Linked DNA regions of Luteolibacter sp. Y139. The protein of the gene in region 1 interacts with the protein of each later gene in a pairwise test. Links are inferred from orthologs where the notes say so. Each region holds a gene or a part of one and is shown on either strand. Other genes may lie near its edges. The genes, in order: rpe and eno.

Region 1 (3,267 bases):
CACCGACGGTGATGAGGGCGGGCTTCACTTCACGGGCGAGCTCGGCGAGGTGATCGTAGTCGATGCGCTCGTCGTCCTTGCTCACGCCGTAGTGGGTGACGTCGTAGAACTTGCCGGAGAAGTTCGCCTTGTGGCCGTGGGTGAGGTGGCCGCCGTGCGAGAGGTCCATGGTGAGGATCTTGTCGCCGGGCTTCAGCACGGAGAAATAGACGGCGGTATTCGCCTGCGAGCCGGAGTGAGCCTGCACGTTGACGTGCTCGGCACCGAAGATCTGCTTGGCGCGGTCGATGGCGAGTTGCTCGACGACATCGACGTTTTCGCAGCCGCCATACCAGCGCTTGCCGGGGTAACCTTCGGCATACTTGTTGGTGAGCACGGAGCCTTGGGCTTCCATGACGGCGGGCGAGGCGAAGTTTTCCGAAGCGATCAGCTCGATGTTATTCCGCTGACGCTTTTCCTCGGCGACGATGGCGGCGTAGAGATCGGGATCGGTCTCGGCGATGCGGGAGCCGGAGGACTTGCAGACGCGGCGCTCGTGGCGGCCACCTTCGAAGGGGGTGGCGAGGAAGGCATCGATCATCGCCGTGGCGGTCGCGGTGTCGACCGTCTTGCCGCCGAGGCAGAGGACGTTGGCGTCGTTGTGTTGGCGGGTGGTGGTGGCTTCCTCAACGGTGCGGACATTGGCAGCGCGGACGTGGCGGTGGCGATTGGCGGCGATGGAGACGCCGACGCCGGAGGTGCAGCAGAGCACGCCGAAATCCTGGGTGCCGTCCGAAACCGAGCGGCCGACGAGATTGGCAAAGTCCGCGTAATCGACCGACTCATGACCCTGTGTGCCGAAGTCGGTGACCTCATGGCCGGCGGCCTTGAGGTGGGCGACGAGGGCATCCTTGAGGTCAACTCCGCCGTGATCGGCGCCGAGGGCAATACGCAGGGACTTCTGGCTCATAGGGAATGGCTTGGGGCGGGAGGGAAATGGACCGTGGGGGCGGGAAATGCAACCCCCGAGACGACCAGAATCCCGCCCGTGACCGGATGATGTGCCGGATGACGCGGAAAGGGTCAAAGGAGGGTCCGGGGAATGGCGGGAATTCCGGCTTTCGGGTGTCGCGTCTGCCGTTCTTGGCGCTTGGCACTGCGGCCGGGCGGCTGCACCTTCCGGCCGTGATTCCGCCGACCTGCCGCGACCGCGTCATTTCTCCCTCCCTGCTCGCTTCCGACTTTTCCCGCATCCGCGAGGAAGTGACCCGCGCCATCCATGCCGGGGCCGATTGGATCCATCTGGACGTGATGGACGGCCACTTCGTGGACAATATTTCCTTCGGTCCGGCGGTGGTGCAGGCGGTCCATGAAACGAACGACATTTACCTGGATGTGCACCTGATGGTCTCGCGGCCGGATCATTTCCTGCCGCGGTTCGTGGCGGCGGGGTCCGACCTGATCACCGTGCACGTGGAGGCAGATCACGATGTGGCGGCGACGCTGCGGGCGATCCGCCACGCCGGTTGCAAGGCGGGGCTGGCGCTGAATCCGGCGACTCCTTTCGAGGCGGTGGTGCCGTATCTGGACCAGATCGACCTGCTGCTGTGCATGACGGTGGTGCCGGGTTTCGGCGGTCAGTCCTTCATGGCGGAAGTGCTGCCGAAGATCGAAATGGCGGCGAAATGGCGGGAGGAGCATGGTCTTAGCTACCACATCGAGGTGGACGGCGGGATTGACGCGCTGACCGCGGCCCGTTGCGCGAAAGCCGGGGCGAATGTGATGGTGGCCGGCTCGTCGACCTTCCGCGCGCCGGACATGGCGCTGGCGGTGAAGGAGATCCGCGAAGCCTGAAACCGACGAATTTTGCGGGCGGCGGCGCTTTTATCGTGTCCATTAGTCCCATGAAACCCGTTGTCGCCACTGCCATCGCCCTGCTGAGCTTCGCTGCCGGCTGGGTGCTCAAGCCTGCTCCGGACGCAGCTCTTGCGAGCGGATCGACCGCCGCGGGAGGCGGCGGAAAGTTCTCCGGCAAAGGTGGGGAGAGTGACGGTGGCGCCGCTGCTGACGGGAAATACAAGGATCGCGGCCTGGTGCTCCCGAAACGCGGGGGGAGCAAGGCGACGGTGGAGGTGGACGTTCCCTCGGCCCAGCAACGATTCGAGGACACCTTCGGCAATGCCGCGGAACGGGCGGAGACGGCGCGGCTATCGCGGCTGTCCGAAGCGCTCGGCCTGAGTGTCGATCAGAAGGAGACCCTGCGGGTGCTCTTAGCGAACCGGCGTGATGGCTTCCGTGAGCTGGCGGGCAGCAACAATGATCCGGCCGCGGCGATCCGGCAGGCCAGTATTTCCGAGAAGAACTTCATGGAAGACATGAAGAAGGTGCTGGATCCCGAGCAGGTGACTGCCCTGGAGAATTTCAAGCAACGCGAGAAGGACAACGACATCGAGGCCAAGGCCCAGCGCGATGTGGCCGACCTGATCGGGCAGGTGGATCTTTCCGAAGAGCAGCGCGACCAGGCGCTGGAGGTGATGCGCAAGCTGAGCGAGACCTCGGCAGCCAAGCGGCCCGAAGGGTGGGGGCTGATGAACGAGGGCTTCGGACTGCTGGGTGGCAGCCAGGGATCGGTGCTCGAAGACCTCGGCGACGTGATGGACGACCCCGCGATCATGAAGGATCCGCAAGCGATCCAGCGCCGTCTGGTGGAGGCACAACGGACGACTGCGGAAGCCCGGATTTCCTCACTGAAATCCATCCTCACTCCCGGCCAGCTGAGTCAATACCGCGCCACGCTGGACGCTCGCTCGGCGATGATGGAGAGCTTCACCCCGCCGCCGCTCAGCAAGGACCGTTGACCCCATGCCACGCGTCAATGGCGAGCCGGTCGATCCCGCGCTGATCGAGGACACTTTCATCCGTCTCAAGGCTGAGGCGGAATTGGCGAGCGAGGTTTCGTGCTGCGAGCGGGATGACGAGTTCCGCGAGCGGGCCGAAGAGGAAGTGATCGATGGGATCTTGCTCGCGCAAGAGGCGGAGCGCCGGGTGCCGGAGCCGTCTGCGGATGAGGCGCGGGCGGCCTTCGAGGATACGCTGCGTGAATGGCGTCGCCATGGGGCGTCGTGGGATTTGCTGGATGCCCAGCGCGAGTCACTGCGGGCGGAGACGATTTCGAATCTGCGCATGCAGCGCTTTACCGACAGCTTGTGGAAGGAGCTGCCGGAGCTCACCTACGATGACCTTCGTACTTGGTATGGTGAAAACCTTGTCCGCTTCCGGACGCCTGCG
Region 2 (3,195 bases), on another replicon or contig:
TAGCCGTCCCCACCGCGAGCACGAAACGCTTGCCGGGCTCCCGCGCCTGCCACGCCCGCAGCAGCTTCACCGCGATCATCGTCTCCCCCACGCTCACTGAGTGCAGGTGGACCTGCCCGCACGGCTCATCTTCCAGAGGCGGCCGATAGATCGAAAAACGCTCCCGCAGTCCGCTGCCAAAGCCACCCCGCTGCCCCATCCGCACCAGCCACCCCGGCATCGCCACGAACAGGTAGACGGGTAGCAGCAGGCGATAGATCGCCAGAACCAGCGGAAACAGCATCGCGCGGAGGCTAGTGACCCATGTTTGAACCGGCAAGAGCACTCCACTATTCCCGAATGCCTATATAGGGGAATTACGGGAATTCCCCTCTCGCCTCTCTGCCACCCGCCCAGCTCCTATTCCGCGGCGTAAAGCAGAATGGCGCTATTCCCGTATTCACGGCGCTCGCTTAGCACCCATCCCGGCGCTTCCGGACTCCGGGTCGAAGAAAAGCACTCGGCAATCAGCAGCCCGCCATCAGCAAGCCGCCCGAGAAGAGCCGGTTTGCCCATCAGGTCCTTGAGATGGTCCCGGTCCAAGGATGTCTTCGCATATGGCGGATCGGCGAAAATCAGATCGTAGCTGCCGGTGTCCCGGGCCACCCAGGCGTGCACATCCGCTTTGACCACCCGCCCTCCGGCCAGCTTGGCCTTTTCCAGATTCTCACGGATCACGATCTCCGCCTGACGATGCTCGTCGACGAATACGCACGAGGCCGCACCACGGCTAAGCGCCTCAAGCCCGATCGCCCCGGAACCGGCAAAGAGATCCAGCACCGCCGCCTCCTCGACCCGCGGGCCGAGGATCGAAAACACCGCCTGCCGCACGAAGTCGGTGGTCGGCCGAGTCACCGCCTTCGGCACCTTGATGGCCAGTCGTCCTGCTTTTCCCGCGATGATGCGCACGGCCGCTTCATGCCAAGCGACGGGCCCGGCGGCAATACCCGCCAACAAAAAAGCCTCCCGGTCTCCCGGGAGGCTTTTGGAAAAGGCAGTATGCGGATTAGCGCAGGACCTTGATCTTGCCGACGCCGTAGACCGCGTCGTTGCCCAGCTCTTCCTCGATGCGGAGGAGCTGGTTGTACTTCGCGATACGGTCCGAGCGGCTCATCGAGCCGGTCTTGATCTGGCCGCAATTGGTCGCGACGGCGATGTCGGCGATCGTGTTGTCCTCGGTCTCGCCCGAGCGGTGCGAAAGCACGGCGGTGTAGGCGTTTTCCTGGGCCATTTCGACGGCGTCGAAGGTCTCGGTAAGCGAACCGATCTGGTTCACCTTCACGAGGATCGAGTTGGCGGTCTTGGTGGCGATGCCCTTCGAGAGGAACTCGACGTTGGTGACGAACAGGTCGTCGCCCACGAGCTGGGTGGTCGCACCGAGCTTGTCGGTGAGGATCTTCCAGCCAGCCCAGTCGTTTTCGGCGCAGCCGTCTTCGATCGAGATGATCGGGTAGTTGGCCTGCAGGCCGGCGTAGTAGGCAACGAGCTCTTCAGCGCTCTTCACCGACTTGTCGGACTTCTTGAAGACGTAGGCGTTCTGCTTGGCATCCCAGAACTCGGAAGAAGCGACGTCGAGCGCGATGGCGATGTCCTCGCCGAGCTTGTAGCCAGCCTTCTCAACGGCTTGAGCGATGACGCTGAGAGCGTCGTCAGCGGAAGCGAGGTTCGGGGCGAAGCCACCTTCGTCACCCACGGCGGTGGAAAGGCCGCGGTCGTGCAGCACCTTCTTCAGCGCGTGGAAGATTTCAGCACCGTAGCGCAGGCCTTCGCGGAAGGTCGGAGCGCCGATCGGCATGATCATGAACTCTTGGAAATCGATCGGGGCGTCGGAGTGAGCACCGCCGTTGATAATGTTCATCATCGGCACGGGCAGCACCTTGGCGTTCGGGCCGCCGAGGTACTTGTAGAGCGGCAGGCCGGTCGCCTGGGCAGCGGCCTTGGCCACAGCCATCGAGACGGCGAGGATGGCATTGGCGCCGATGGACGACTTGTTCTTGGTGCCGTCGATCGCGATCATGGCGGCGTCGATCGCGGCCTGGTCGGTGGCGAGCATGCCGCAGAGCGCGGGAGCCAGCTTGCCATTCAGGTTCTCAACGGCGTTCAGCACGCCCTTGCCGAGGTAGCGGGACTTGTCGCCGTCGCGGAGTTCGCAGGCTTCGTGCTCGCCGGTCGAGGCACCGCTGGGCACAGCGGCGCGGCCGACGACGCCGCATTCGAGGATGACGTCGGCTTCGACGGTAGGATTACCGCGGGAGTCGATGACCTCTCGGCCGCGGATTTCAACGATGGTGGTGTGTTCCATGGTAGTAGAATTGGAGAATTGTTGAGGGAGGAGGTGGAGCTGGAAACTAAATGCGGGTTGCGGCTTCGGCACGTCTTGCCGCTTGAAGGCTATTCAGCTCGATCCGGCTTCTCGCCGCTTTGATCAGCCTTTTTGGCAGCATCCGGAGACTTCTTGCCGTACTTCGATTCAAAGCGATCGATCTCGGACTGAGGAATCGGCATGAGCTTGTTGAAAGCTTCGGCGATCTCGCTTCCGTGGATCTCGATCCATGCGGGACGATCAGGGTAAGTGAATGCGAAGTTCCCGCACTTCCAACAGAAGCTCGATTGGAAGATGATCTTCTCACCGGCGGTGATTCTCACTCCGTGAATGGGCATGTGGCAGAAGGCGCCACCTCCGACATCGCCTTGGACTCCGATCACCTTCTGAAGCTTCGGAAGGAAGTCTCGCTTCTGGTCGTCCGTGAGAATCGCGCGTTTTAGAATCTTCGATTTGGCGCCGTAAGGAATGATCGGGAACTCATCTTCTTCCAATCGGGTGTCCCAATAGAGAAAATCAGATGGAGTGCGTTCCGTCTCGAAGTCCAGAAGGTAAACTTCGATCGTCTCTCCTTTCGAAAGGGCCTCGGCAAAATCCCGCCTGTAGTCCGAATCGATCTTTGACTTCGCTTCGTAGAACCGGGATTCGGCCTCCGAAATCCCCTTCTCGGCATCGCTTTCAGCGAATGCTCCCGAAAGGGAGATCGCGCCAGCGAGAACAGAGATGAGGAGACTTCGGCACATTTCGAACTTCAGGGATTCACCGCGGCGATCGACTGGATGGTGTAGGAGTGCGTGACCTCGTTCTCGTCGCGGACTTCCACGGTTTCGCCG

What was found.
Region 2: the proteins of rpe (region 1) and eno interact in binary tests that used the Escherichia coli proteins (3 or more experiments, as listed by UniProt). The link is inferred for Luteolibacter sp. Y139 from one-to-one orthologs.

What each region holds. Positions count from the first base shown.
Region 1 is NZ_JBBUKT010000001.1:617,356-620,622, reverse strand. The notes cover bases 48-2,998. They hold rpe (ribulose-phosphate 3-epimerase), read left to right. Parts: upstream 48-1,164; coding sequence 1,165-1,833; downstream 1,834-2,998. Other genes in these bases: WKV53_RS02670 (peptidylprolyl isomerase), read left to right, coding at 2,842-2,998; WKV53_RS02675 (hypothetical protein), read left to right, coding at 1,884-2,837; rpiB (ribose 5-phosphate isomerase B), read right to left, coding at 48-949. In the rest of the region: more of rpiB, read right to left, coding at 1-47; more of WKV53_RS02670, read left to right, coding at 2,999-3,267. UniProt on the Escherichia coli protein: Catalyzes the reversible epimerization of D-ribulose 5-phosphate to D-xylulose 5-phosphate.
Region 2 is NZ_JBBUKT010000002.1:413,643-416,837, reverse strand. What follows is about bases 194-3,072. They hold eno (phosphopyruvate hydratase), read right to left. Parts: upstream 2,342-3,072; coding sequence 1,046-2,341; downstream 194-1,045. Other genes in these bases: WKV53_RS06630 (hypothetical protein), read right to left, coding at 2,431-3,072; rsmD (16S rRNA (guanine(966)-N(2))-methyltransferase RsmD), read right to left, coding at 400-948; WKV53_RS06645 (3-deoxy-D-manno-octulosonic acid transferase), read right to left, coding at 194-283. Also shown: more of WKV53_RS06645, read right to left, coding at 1-193; more of WKV53_RS06630, read right to left, coding at 3,073-3,105; WKV53_RS06625 (GreA/GreB family elongation factor), read right to left, coding at 3,114-3,195. UniProt on the Escherichia coli protein: Catalyzes the reversible conversion of 2-phosphoglycerate (2-PG) into phosphoenolpyruvate (PEP). It is essential for the degradation of carbohydrates via glycolysis.